Regions from separate parts of the Candidatus Clostridium eludens genome, predicted to be linked through region 1. Evidence: riboswitches for the same ligand, from Rfam matches in the RefSeq annotation. Region 1 holds a riboswitch; each other region holds the start of a gene.
The links. Region 1 has a riboswitch for S-adenosylmethionine ahead of ACJDU8_RS14230 (methionine ABC transporter ATP-binding protein). Riboswitches for the same ligand answer to the same signal wherever they lie in the genome.

Region 1 (3,199 bases):
ACTATTAAGCCTACAGCTCTAGAGGAAAAGGAGAGTTTTAATGCGATTTTATGTACAGCACTGGGAGGTAAAATAAAACCCCATATTATGCAGGATATATATGAGATAATAAATGAAAAAATTGAAGAAGAGGAAGAAGAACCTACTTTGGATATAAATGAAGTAACTAGGGTTTTAGAAGAGAGTGGTGTAGAGGACACTCAAATAGTCAGAAGTGCTTTTGAGGAAGTATGTGGAGGAGATTATGAATTTAAAGTGAGAAATGTAGTACCAGATTTTAAAAGTAAATCTATAAAAATAGAAAATGAGAGTACTAATATAACTATAAGCCCTAGAGATTTAAGTAGTGTAAAGCAGGTAGTTAATAAATGGGGTAAAAAGTGTCTATTGATAGAACTTAAAGAGGATATGGTCCTAGATGGACTTGATTTGGAAACAGAGCAAATAGAAAAACATATCTAATATCTTATAAATATAAGGATGTATTTAATAAATACATCCTCATGTAAACTTAATTATAATCCTATTTTTTAAATATGCCAAAAGGTTTTCCTGTAGGTAAAAATTCCCTTCCAAAGTGAGGGTTTAATACAGCAGCAGCGGAACCATAAAAAGCTATAAGTGATGCTAATAATTCAGCTATTCCTGCTAGTTTAATAGAAAACTTTGGTGAAATGCCAAAATAAGTGAGTGCTAATCCTATAAACAAAAAGTTTATAAGAAAGAAAACTAAGAATAGTACCTTGTTGGTCTCAGCTGCTCCTATGGTCATAAATACAGTAAATATCAAGTATGCTATAAATGCAAATCCTAACTGCTTATGATCCATTCCAACTGTAATACCCTTTCCGAATACACCTGCGCCCATCATCCATGTCATGCCTACTGAGAACCAGAATAATGCAAAAGCTCCAAATGCTGTCGCTCCAAAAGTGTTTTGTCTTTTAGAATCGTTGATACAAGCAAATAGTTGGGCAAAACCGCCTAAAAATATGGCCCAGGGAATTATAAGAGAAGTCCCTTCGGTGATGCCAAGCTTCTCTGCAGAAGCTATTAATGTTACCACAGCAAGTCCAAATAATCCTAATGCAGATGGATCGCAGTTGGCAATTTTGATGTGTTGAGTTTCATTTGAATTCATAATAGTCCCCCTTATAAGTTATATTTGTAAAACGCTTACACATACATAATGTATCAAAAAAAAATGCATTTGTAAAGTCAATTTTGAAATTTCATAAATTTAGTTTTTTTTGCCCGGGTGAGAATGGAATTTATTTAATTTTTTATAACAATAGAATTTTTAAGTCGCTAAATGGTTTAGTAGTAGGTATAGGTTATTTCTAATTGAGAATTAAGATTTAACAATGAAGATTGAACTTTGTAAATGTAAATTTCTGGATTTATACGATAAAAAATATTGACATGATTAAGTATTATTGATATAATATTTAATACAATATTAAATATTTAAATGAACTTATTAAGAGAGGTGGAGGGAAAGGCCCTATGAAGCCCGGCAACCAGCATTTTATAATGCAGTGGTGCTAATTCCTGCAGCTTGTAGCTGGAAGATGAGTAAATCATTGGAATTTAAACTCAAGGATTTACCTTGGGTTTTTTATAATTTAACTGAACTTTAAAAGTTGACCAGAAAAACTGGAGACTAAATCTTAACTTATAAATATAAGATCTAGTCTTTTTTGTTTTGGTATATTTAAGTAAGTATTAAAGAAAGGGGGTAAAAAAGGTAGGTATTATGATAAGCATAAGAGATTTAAATAAGACATTTAATACACCTAATGGTAAAGTTGAAGTTTTAAAAAATATAAATCTTAAAATTGAGAAAGGAGATATTTTTGGTATTATAGGATTCAGCGGAGCTGGAAAGTCTACTATGATACGCTGCTTGAACAGACTTGAAGAACCTACCTCTGGTACTGTATTTATTGGAGATAAGGATATTACAGCTATGGGTAAAGATGAACTTAGGGAAGCCAGAAAGAAAATTGGAATGATATTTCAAGATTTTAACTTGTTTCATTCAATGACTGTATATAAAAATGTAGCTTTCCCTCTAAAGATAGCTGGCTATCCTAAAGGAAAAATAAAAGATAGAGTACATGAGATATTAGATTTGGTAGAGTTAAGTGATAAAATAGAGTCCTATCCTGCCCAATTAAGTGGAGGTCAAAAGCAAAGGGTGGGTATAGCAAGAGCTCTGGCCAATGAGCCAGATGTTTTGTTAAGTGATGAAGCTACTTCGGCATTGGATCCGCAAACTACTTATTCTATATTGGAACTTTTAAAAGATATAAATAAGAAACTTAATTTAACTATCCTACTTATAACTCATGAGCTAGATGTTATTAAATATATATGTAATAATATGGCTGTAATCGAAGAAGGTAGTATTGTGGAAACAGGAAGTACAAATTCAGTATTTTTAAATCCTAAAAGTAATACTGCTAAAAAGTTTGTTAAAATAATGGGAAATCTCAGTATGAATTCTGCATGTACTGGAGGTGGGGTAATATGACTGACGATTTTAAATCTTTGATTATGAAGGGATTATGGGAAACCATAGAAATGGTAATTATAGCTGGTGGTATAGCCTTACTTATAGGACTGCCGCTTGGAATTATTCTGGTTGTTACTAAAAAAGGACATATTTTAGAACATGAAAAGTTAAATAAGATATTGGCTACTATAGTAAATGCAGTAAGATCCCTTCCCTCTGTAATATTAATTGTGGTTCTACTGCCATTAGCTAGATTAGTTGTAGGGACTACATTGGGCATGAAAGCAGCCATTGTACCTATATCTATAGGAATATCACCTCTTTTAGCTAGAATTATTGAAACATCATTGGAGCAAGTAGAATGGGGGAAAATTGAAGCAGCCTTATCTGTAGGCGCAAAACCATTTCAGATTATATTAAGGATTTTAATACCAGAGGCCCTTCCTTCTCTTGTAAAGGGAGTTACAATTTCAATTATATCCATTATTGAATTTACTGCCATAGCTGGTGTTATAGGAGCAGGAGGGTTAGGAAGTCTGGCAATACGTTTTGGTTATCAGAGATTTCGTAAAGATATTATGGTAGCTACAGTGGTGATATTAATTTGTCTGGTACAGTTCATACAATTTTCAGGAGACCGTATTTCCAAGCATGTGAATAAAAAAAGGTATAAATTTGATT
Region 2 (3,199 bases), on a different contig from region 1:
ACTATCTGCAAAAAAGTCAACCGGGTTTTTTATGATCCCATTTTTTATATCTAAAGGTCCAACAGATCCTACTCCTATGCCTAAGAGTTTCATATGACTCAAGTTTAGGTCTGCATAAGCTCTGTTGACAATTTCTACTATTTTTTTTACAGTTTCACAAGGAGTACAAGACTCATCCATATGAAATAGTTCCTTATACAAAATTTTCATTTTTAAATTTGTAATAACTACCTGAGTATAGAGTATTGATATATCAATGCCTATAATATAAAAATCATTTACGTTTATATCATACAAAATTGGCCTTCTCCCGCCTGTAGATTCTCCTATACAACTTTCAACTACTATTTTGCTTTTTTCTAAAGGTTCCATAACATACTTTAATGTGGTCAATTTAATATTTGTCATAGACGAAATTTCATTTTTAGATAAATGTCCATTTTTCTGAAGCAAATTAAATATTTTTTTTTCTTCAAAGCTTAAACTTTTTAGTATATTGGAATTATCTCTCACTGGTACACCTCTTACATTGATAGAATTTAATGAATACTTTTTTCATTTTTGAAATAAGTATTTTAAAAAACTTAATACACTATGAAGATCTATTGTTTTTCGACTTTTTATTCTATATATCATATCTGTTATTTGTACTGTAATAATTTTTAACAATTACTTTTTTCGTTTTTGAAAAAAGTATTGTAAAAAAAATAATTACAATGTACTAATTAAAAAAAGCTAAATTTTACTCTTACAAAATGTAAGAATAAAATTTAGCTTCCAGTTTTTCTGGTCAACTAAATATCAACACATACTTATTTGATCTATGATTCTATTAAATTTTATTTTAGCAACCCTCACATATAATAAAAACCAATCAATTTAATATGTTCAGTAATATTTACGTAGTATTATAAATATATTTTTATATAATGTCAATACATTTTTTAAATAATTTTATTTTAAAGGTTTATGATTTTGCTATTTAATAATTGACACATAAGAATATAATTAGTATAATGTGTAAAGCACAAGTAATGTGAAATATTAAAAAATTAATAAACTAGGTTCTTATCAAGAGAGGTGGAGGGACTGGCCCTATGAAACCCAACAACCGGCATTTATTTTAATATGTATCGGTGTTAATTCCTGCAGAGTTATTTTATACTCTGAAAGATGAGAAAAGTGGCCATTTTATAAATTAATTTGGGATGTTAAAAGCTATTTTTCTTGTTTAAGAAAAATAGCTTTTTTATTTTAAACCAATTGAAAGGGAGGTTGTTTTATGAAATGATAAAAGTTAAAAATTTATACAAGAAGTTTAGTGAACTTACAGTTTTAAAGGGTATTGACCTAGAAATAAAAAAGGGGGAGGTTATTGCAATAATAGGCCCTTCTGGTACAGGAAAATCAACTTTGTTAAGATGCATAAATTATTTAGAAACTCCAGACAAAGGTACCATAGAAATAGGAAAATTAAAAATAGATTTTGAACAAATAACTAAAAAGCAAATACATGAATTGAGGAAGCATACATCTATGGTATTTCAAAGTTATAATCTCTTTAATAATAAAACGGCAATAGAAAATATTATGGAACATTTAACTATAGTAAAAAAATTAAATAAAATTGAAGCGGAGAAGATAGCAATGGATATATTAAGACAGGTTGGACTGGTGGATAAAAGAGATTGTTACCCATCGAAGTTATCAGGCGGTCAGCAGCAAAGAGTTGGTATAGGCAGAGCTATGGCTGTGAATCCGGATATAATGTTATTTGATGAACCTACATCTGCTTTAGATCCTGAATTGGTTGGAGAAGTACTGGATGTTATAAAAAAGCTTGCTGAAAGGGATACCACAATGATTATTGTAACTCACGAAATGAGATTTGCTAAAGAAGCAGCAGATAGAGTCATGTTTATGGATAGTGGAAATATAGTAGAGCAAGGAACTCCAGAGGAGGTATTCGATAATCCTAAGAATCCGCGAACTATAAAATTTTTAGAACAGGTTCAATTTAACTAAATTATGAAACTTAAATTCATATTGCAGTATTACAAAAATTTTAAAGTAAATAATTATTATTAATTTATAGGGGGTATAACCATGAGAAAAATTGGTCTATTAATTAGCGTTTTATTAATATTTGCTGTAGCTGTTACAGGATGTGCATCTAGTAAAGATGACAATAAATCCACAGCTAATCAAACCAGTGATAATAATTTATTATCCAAAATAAAAAAAGATGGAGTAATAAAAATTGGTACTGAAGGAACTTATTCGCCATTTACATTTCACGATAAAAACGGAAAGTTAACTGGTTTTGATGTGGAAATAGCAGAAGAAGTGGCCAAACGTTTAGGTGTAAAAGCTGAATTTGTTGAAACAAAATGGGATGGAATATTTGCTGGATTAGATGCTAAAAGGTTTGACATTATAGTTAATGAGGTTGGAATAAAGCCAGAACGTCAGAAAAAGTATGATTTTTCAACTCCGTATATAGTTACAAAGGGAGCGCTTATAGTTGCTAAGGACAATGAAGATATTAAGAAGTTTGAAGATTTAAAAGGTAAAAAATCCGCACAAACATTAACTAGTAATTATGCTGAACTTGCTAAATCTTATAATGCGGAGGTTGTACAAGATGACGGATTTAATCAGTCCATTGATTTAATACTTTCCAAACGTGCAGATGCAACTATTAATGATAATATATCTTTTTTAGATTTAAAAAAGCAAAAACCAGATATAGCAGTGAAGGTAGTGGATGAACAACCAGATGCAGCTTCCAATGGAATTATGTTTAGAAAAGGAAATAAAGAATTGGTAGATGCCGTAAACAAGGCATTAGCTGATATGAAGTCAGATGGAACTTTTCTAAAAATATCTAATAAATGGTTTAATTCCGATGTATCCAAATAGTGATAGGGTGATAATATGCATATAAGTGATGGAGCAATAAGAATAATACAAATATTACAAGATTCTTTTTTCCCTTTGTTAAAAGCAGGCATTCAATTTACTGTACCACTTACATTAGAATCGTTTATTTTGGGGTTAGTTCTTGCATTAATAACAGCTTTAGCTCGTATATCAAATGTTAAACCTTTTGTATTAGTGGCACGTTTTTATGTATGGATTATAAGGGGAACTCCCTTATTAGTTCAATTATTTATCATATTTTACGGGTTGCCAGCGG
Region 3 (3,199 bases), on a different contig from region 1:
CGCCTCGTCTATATCATGGGTTACAAGAATCATTGTAGTATTTTGTTTTTTCCATATTTTCAATATTTCCTGCTGCATATTAATACGGGTCATAGCATCTAATGCTCCAAAAGGTTCATCAAGAAGAAGCAGTTTAGGTTTATTTACAAGTGCTCTTGCAATACTTATTCTCTGTTTCATTCCTCCAGACAGCTGCTCGGGATATGATTTTGCAAAGCCGTCCAGTTCGACCAGTTCAAGCTGTTCATTTACTAATTCTGCTTTTTTCCTCTTAGATAATTTTTTGCTTATTCCAAACTCTATATTTTTTTCTACTGTAAGCCATGGAAAAAGTCTTGACTCTTGAAATACCATACCTCTATCTATACCTGGACCTTTTACAGGCTTATCGTAAGAATAAATATTGCCCCTATAATTTGTATCTAATCCCACTATAGTTCTAAGCAAGGTACTTTTTCCACACCCACTTGCCCCTACAATGCTTAAAAATTCTCCTTGTCTAACTGACAGGTTAATATCATCCAATACATTGAGGTAACCATTATCAACTTTAAAATCTTTATTCAAATTTTCTATTTTAATAGCCTCATAACTTTCATCAGCACTCATGTAATATTTACTCCTCTCTAACTTTGATTATTTGTATCCCATTTTATAATTACAAACTGAAATTTTTTTATTAAATAATCTATCAAAAATCCAACTACGCCTATAGAAAAAACTCCAACCAACATAACATCCGGCTGAGATAATTCCCTAGCATAGGATATTGAATATCCTATGCCAGACGTGGCAGCAATTATTTCCGCTGTTATAACACTCATCCATGCACTTCCGATTCCAATTCTCAATCCTGTAAAAATAGATGGAAGTGCCGAAGGAAAAACTATTTTTGTCAGTACCTGAAATTTATTTTTTTCTAATATCTCAGAGACTTCTAAATATTTTTTATCTGCTCCTTTTATACCATGAATAGTATTTATAAGTATGGGCCAAAAACTTCCAATTGCTATTACAGTTATTTTAGAAGCCTCATCTATACCCATCCACAATATAAGTACAGGAACCCAAGCTACAATAGGAATTGGTCTCAAAAGACCTATAAGCAAATCAACAGCTTTTTCGGCTATTTTAAACAGTCCAATCAATGTTCCACATACTACACCCAGAGAAGCTCCTATAAGATATCCTTTTATAACCCTTAATATACTTATAAATAGATTTCTAGCTAAATCACCACTTTTCACCATGTCTAAAAAAGCCAAAAATATGGTATGAGGAGATGGAAGAACTGACTGCTTAACAAGTCCCTTATTACTTAGTAATTGCCATAATATAATCACTATTACAGGGAGTATTAATGCAATAAGTATATTTCCAATAAATTTAATTTTTTTATTTAATTCTGATTTTACATTCATTATTATTCACCCCGTCATAATATATAAAGAAATTTGCTAATATAAAAAATATTCAAACTATTTTTTTTGCACAATATCATAAATTTGACTTATACATATTGTAAATTTAAAAAGCTGTTTTTCAAATAAGAAAAACAGCTTAAATCCAAGTTAAAAGTCTTAACTTAACTATCCTTCTTATCTCTCAGAATAATTATATTCTGCAGGAATTGACACCGATACATAATAAATGCCGGTTGTCGGGCTTCATAGGGCCAGTCCCTCTACCTCTCATGATAAGATAATACTTTATCAGTATTAATATGAAATTTTATTATTTATAAAAAATAAAACCTCTATCCTCTAATTACAGAGGCAGAAATTTTCCGCGGTTCCACTCTGTTTACTGCAAATAATTACCTCCATCGCAGCAACTTTTGAATTAATTACTCAAGAATGCACTTCAGTTAATTCATTCCAAGATCTCTCACAGCTCAATAAAGATCTCTCTCTTAGGACTTTTTTAACTTACTCTTTCTATCATAGTAAATATACTTTTATAATTTCTTAATTTCATGTATCATTATATCAGACAAAAAAACATATTTCAAATACTTAAAAGGTATTGAATTAATACAAATAAGATATAAATAGCAGATAGAGGTGAACATTTCTATGGATATTAGACAACTTAGATACTTTTTAGCTATAGTAGAAAATGGCAGCATAACTAAAGCTGCAGAACAGCTTCATATCGCACAACCGCCACTTAGCCAACAACTAAAATTACTTGAAGATGAACTTGGATTAAAACTAATAGAAAGAAATACAAGAAAAATACAAATAACTGATGCAGGCAGAATACTTCAATATCGCTCCAAACAAATTTTAGATCTGGTCAAAAATACAAAAGAAGAATTAAATAATTTAAAAGAGGGATTTAAAGGCTTACTTTCTTTGGGAACTGTGCCATCTTCTGGCACTACAATCTTATTAAAAAAACTCAATCACTTTCATGATAAATATCCACATATAAATTTTAAAATACGAGAGAGCAATACTTCTCAAATTTTAAAACTGCTTGATATAGGCACTATAGAAATAGGCTTGGTATTTACTCCTTTTGATTCTGAAAAATTCGAATCATTATTACTATCAAGTGAATCAATGGTAGCAGCAGTAAATCAGGATGTATTTTTTACAAATTTCAAAGATAAGATTAGTTTGAATGATTTAATAAACAAGCCCTTAATAGTTGATCATAAGTTTAAAGATATGTTAATTTCCTCGTGCCAGCAAATTGGATTTGAACCAAGAATACTTTGCGAAAGTGAAGATGCACGTGCAGTGCTCCTTTGGGCTAATACTGGAATTGGTATAGGAATAGTTCCAGAATCCGCCTCAGAACTCATCCCTGGTCTAAATTTAAAATACATTGATATAAATGAACTTTCTCTAAAAGCACGTCCTGCTGTAGTATGGATTAGAAATAGATATTTATCTGACGTAGCTAAAGATTTTCTAAAAACTTTTAAAGGAAATTGACCTATGAAGAAGGTATCTTACTAAATTGAACATTTCAAATAATTTTCCCAAATAAAAAAGCATTAGAATTTGACCTTTTAATTAAACATTCTAATGCTGAATTATTTTTCTATAAACATTCTATAAATTTTTTATATTGTCAGGTTTTGGTGCGGATAACAGGACTTGAACCTGCATGAAGTTGCCCTCACTAGGACCTGAACCTAGCGCGTCTGCCAATTCCGCCATATCCGCACAAAGTACTTAGTTATTAT
Region 4 (3,199 bases), on a different contig from region 1:
AAAAGAAATAAGCTTGCTGCTATTGCGGCAGATATACTTAAAAAAGCAGGCGCTAATAAAATTATACGTACAGACTGCACACACAACCTGTTGGTCCATATGCACAGCACTATGCGTATGGGGTATGTTACTGATACAAATTGCGAAGCCAAACAAGTTAAAAGATTATTCATTGCAGATAACAGTGTACTTTATAATGGTTTGGGTGGGGCTAATCCCACCCTTACAACACAAGCTCTGGCAGCACGTACAGCTGAAAAAATAGCGGATAAATATTTTAGTTAGCTTTGATGATAGGGGTGTTATCAATGGCAGTATTTGAGATAAGTCTTATATTTATTATCCCAATATTAAATCTCCCATTAGCACCCCTACAATTTCACCTTTCTTATCTATAACCGGAACTGAAAGTGCTATACAGTAATTATTAGTATCTACAGATATATACGGTTGGGATTGATATTCTCTGCCTGTTATTGATTGTTTAAAATAAGGTCTGTGCAAAAAACTAGTATATACATCTTCTTCTTTATAATCCAGGGTTATAGCCTTTCTAAGTCCATCCTTTTGTACTAATCCAAATAGTTCAAAATAAGGACATTTATCTATATTTTTTGTTAATATTTCAGTACAAATATTATAATCCATGGTACTCAAGCCCTCAATTTGTGCTATTCGCCTGAGTTCTTTTAATCCCATTTCTATATTGTTGTATACTTCTTCATCTACTTTGTAGTCTTTAGCAAAAGAGGAAATACCTTCTTTTAACTTTTTATTCATATCTGATAAATTCGAAATAGATTCAAATGCACTTTTCATGGCAGATACTTGATCCTGTGAAGCTGCAGCAACCTGCTGGGTAGCTGCAGAAGTATTTTCCGATATTTCAGATACTTGTCCCATTAAATCTTTTATATCAATTATCTTCTTATTTTGTATATTAATAACTTTATTTATACTTTCTATGGAATCTATAGACTTTTTACTTTCCCTATATATATTATCTAAATTTTCCTTTGTGGCATTAGAAAATGTTATGGTTTCATTAAATATTTCCACTTCATTATCCATACTAGAAGATATATTTGTTATTTCTGATTTAATTTCGTCTATTATACACTGTATTTCTCTGGCCTGATTAGAAGATATAGCAGCTAGTTTTCTTATTTCATTTGCCACTACTGCAAAACCTGAACCGCTTTCCTTTGCCTTTGCAGCTTCTATAGAAGCATTTAGAGAAAGCAGGTTAGTGTTTTTGCTTATATTATTTACTGCATCTGCTATATTCTGAATTTTAAAAGCTTTTTCATATAAATTTTTTACTTTTGATACTAAATTTGCATTTAAGTCTGAAGACTGATTCATCTTTTTAATTAATTCTTCACATATTTTATTACTATGTTTCACTACTTCCATCATAGAATAAGCATTACTTTCAATTAATCCCCCATTTTCTGATATAGATTTATGACCTTCTATAAACTCTTTAATAAGCGTTTCTGTTGTAATTACATCATTCATCTGCTCTATCATATCCTGGGATATATTGTTTATAGCGGAACTGGTCTCTTCTCCCGAACTTTCCACCAGCATTGCATTTGAACTTAAATCTTCACAGTGGTTTACAACTTTATCAGTCATTATGTTTGTTTCATTTATAAATCCTCTCATACTTAGAATTAATACATTTATATTGGAGCATAAATCACTAAATATGCTTCTTTCATGTACTTTTATTTTTTTCGTTAAATCTCCCTGAGATATTTCTTTTATAGATTTGTCAATATCTGACAATGATTTAAGATTCAATTTTAACATTGTCAGAATAGTTGTAACTAAAATTATAATTGCCAGAACCCATATAATGTTATTTAATATAATGCCTCTTCCTCCTACAATAGTGGAAACAATAAAAACTACTGCTGTTAAAAATACTGAAATCGTACCAAATATGGCCCCTATTTTTTTATTTTCCATGTTCAAACCCTCCCCAAAGTAAAATTAAAATACAAAGCCTCTTCTCATAACAATAAGAAGAGGCCAAAAAACTACAGCATCCTCTCATCTCCAAGGAAATATCCTTCAGGATTTAGCACATTTCTAGACTTCTAGCTGTTGCCGGGCTTCACAGGGCCAGTCCCTCCACCACTCTTGATAAGAGAGTATATATTGTATTCATTTTTATTACAATAAATTATATACATTAAAGCTACAATTTGTCAATAATTTTATAAACATTATAGAGATTGTTTATATTAAATATATAAATGCTTCTTCAACGAAACCATTGCTTAATCTATTTCTAGGCCTTTTTAATTCTATCTAAATGCTTAAAGAATGGCTTATCTTTTTCCTGCTTTTCAAACTTATCTCTTGGAGATTGATTTTCTATGGATTCGGGTTCAATAATAACAACCGCTGCCATATCAAATCCTAATTTTTCAAGGATATCTGAATATATCTCTTCGAAATATCTCCCTGTAATGAGTATTTTCACTGGTCTGCCAATTATTGTATAGCTTTCTTTATTTTTTCCGCATATTGCAATTGAAACTTTTTTATCATACCATATACTTCCTGTTATATTTCTATAACTTTGTGACGACTCAAAAAGTTCAACATATTCAATATTCCCTTCTTCATTAATATGGATGGTCTGCTTTACACTGGTATGAGGTATGCCGTTTATTCCAACAGTTGCAAGTATCTTTGTGGTCTCTGAATTATTAATAATATTCTTTATATCATTTATGTTTGCCATTTCATTCTTCACCCCTTTATAACACTCTCTGTAAATCAGAATTAGGATGATTCCCGCATCTGCGATAATCGTCAAAATCTATTGTTAATCCATATTTTGTTCTAATATCATTAAGGCCTTTAGCTAACCTTACATAATATTCCAGTGATGCATTCTTCTGATCTCCAAAAAATGAAAGCGGTCTTGGAACCCAAACAATATATACGACTGATACACCACTGCTCATTAGATCTTCCGCTTCTTCAAGTGTATTTTTAAGTGCTTCGTCTTCAGTTTTAAACCCATTTGGCTTTGCTAGTTCAACGCCTCCAACAATTCCTGAATTTACATTTCCTTTCCCAAAAATATTGACTGCCCTTTTAAGACGATTTTTCCATTCATTATATCCAACCCACTCTTCTTTACCAGGACAAATCCATTTAAATAAATCATTATTTA

Region 2: linked by a shared signal. The riboswitch ahead of ACJDU8_RS01565 (amino acid ABC transporter ATP-binding protein) and the one ahead of ACJDU8_RS14230 (methionine ABC transporter ATP-binding protein) in region 1 are both predicted to bind S-adenosylmethionine.
Region 3: linked by a shared signal. The riboswitch ahead of ACJDU8_RS02595 (ABC transporter permease) and the one ahead of ACJDU8_RS14230 (methionine ABC transporter ATP-binding protein) in region 1 are both predicted to bind S-adenosylmethionine.
Region 4: linked by a shared signal. The riboswitch ahead of ACJDU8_RS06695 (methyl-accepting chemotaxis protein) and the one ahead of ACJDU8_RS14230 (methionine ABC transporter ATP-binding protein) in region 1 are both predicted to bind S-adenosylmethionine.

The regions. Positions count from the first base shown of each region.
Region 1 covers NZ_JBJHZX010000020.1:91,817-95,015, forward strand. Annotated here, with positions in the region: gene ACJDU8_RS14220 (DUF4317 family protein) at 1-462, shown strand, start outside; gene ACJDU8_RS14225 (acetate uptake transporter) at 524-1,141, opposite strand; SAM riboswitch class I at 1,475-1,578, shown strand; gene ACJDU8_RS14230 (methionine ABC transporter ATP-binding protein) at 1,757-2,536, shown strand; gene ACJDU8_RS14235 (methionine ABC transporter permease) at 2,533-3,199, shown strand, end outside.
Region 2 covers NZ_JBJHZX010000002.1:31,002-34,200, reverse strand. Annotated here, with positions in the region: gene ACJDU8_RS01570 (ROK family transcriptional regulator) at 1-513, opposite strand, end outside; SAM riboswitch class I at 1,066-1,180, shown strand; gene ACJDU8_RS01565 (amino acid ABC transporter ATP-binding protein) at 1,288-2,025, shown strand; gene ACJDU8_RS01560 (amino acid ABC transporter substrate-binding protein) at 2,107-2,922, shown strand; gene ACJDU8_RS01555 (amino acid ABC transporter permease) at 2,938-3,199, shown strand, end outside.
Region 3 covers NZ_JBJHZX010000003.1:13,750-16,948, reverse strand. Annotated here, with positions in the region: gene ACJDU8_RS02600 (ABC transporter ATP-binding protein) at 1-609, opposite strand, end outside; gene ACJDU8_RS02595 (ABC transporter permease) at 627-1,421, opposite strand; SAM riboswitch class I at 1,596-1,703, opposite strand; gene ACJDU8_RS02590 (LysR family transcriptional regulator) at 2,076-2,945, shown strand; tRNA gene ACJDU8_RS02585 (tRNA-Leu) at 3,093-3,179, opposite strand.
Region 4 covers NZ_JBJHZX010000007.1:99,412-102,610, forward strand. Annotated here, with positions in the region: gene ACJDU8_RS06690 (GMC family oxidoreductase N-terminal domain-containing protein) at 1-285, shown strand, start outside; gene ACJDU8_RS06695 (methyl-accepting chemotaxis protein) at 340-1,977, opposite strand; SAM riboswitch class I at 2,059-2,161, opposite strand; gene ACJDU8_RS06700 (pyridoxamine 5'-phosphate oxidase family protein) at 2,303-2,761, opposite strand; gene ACJDU8_RS06705 (hypothetical protein) at 2,778-3,199, opposite strand, start outside.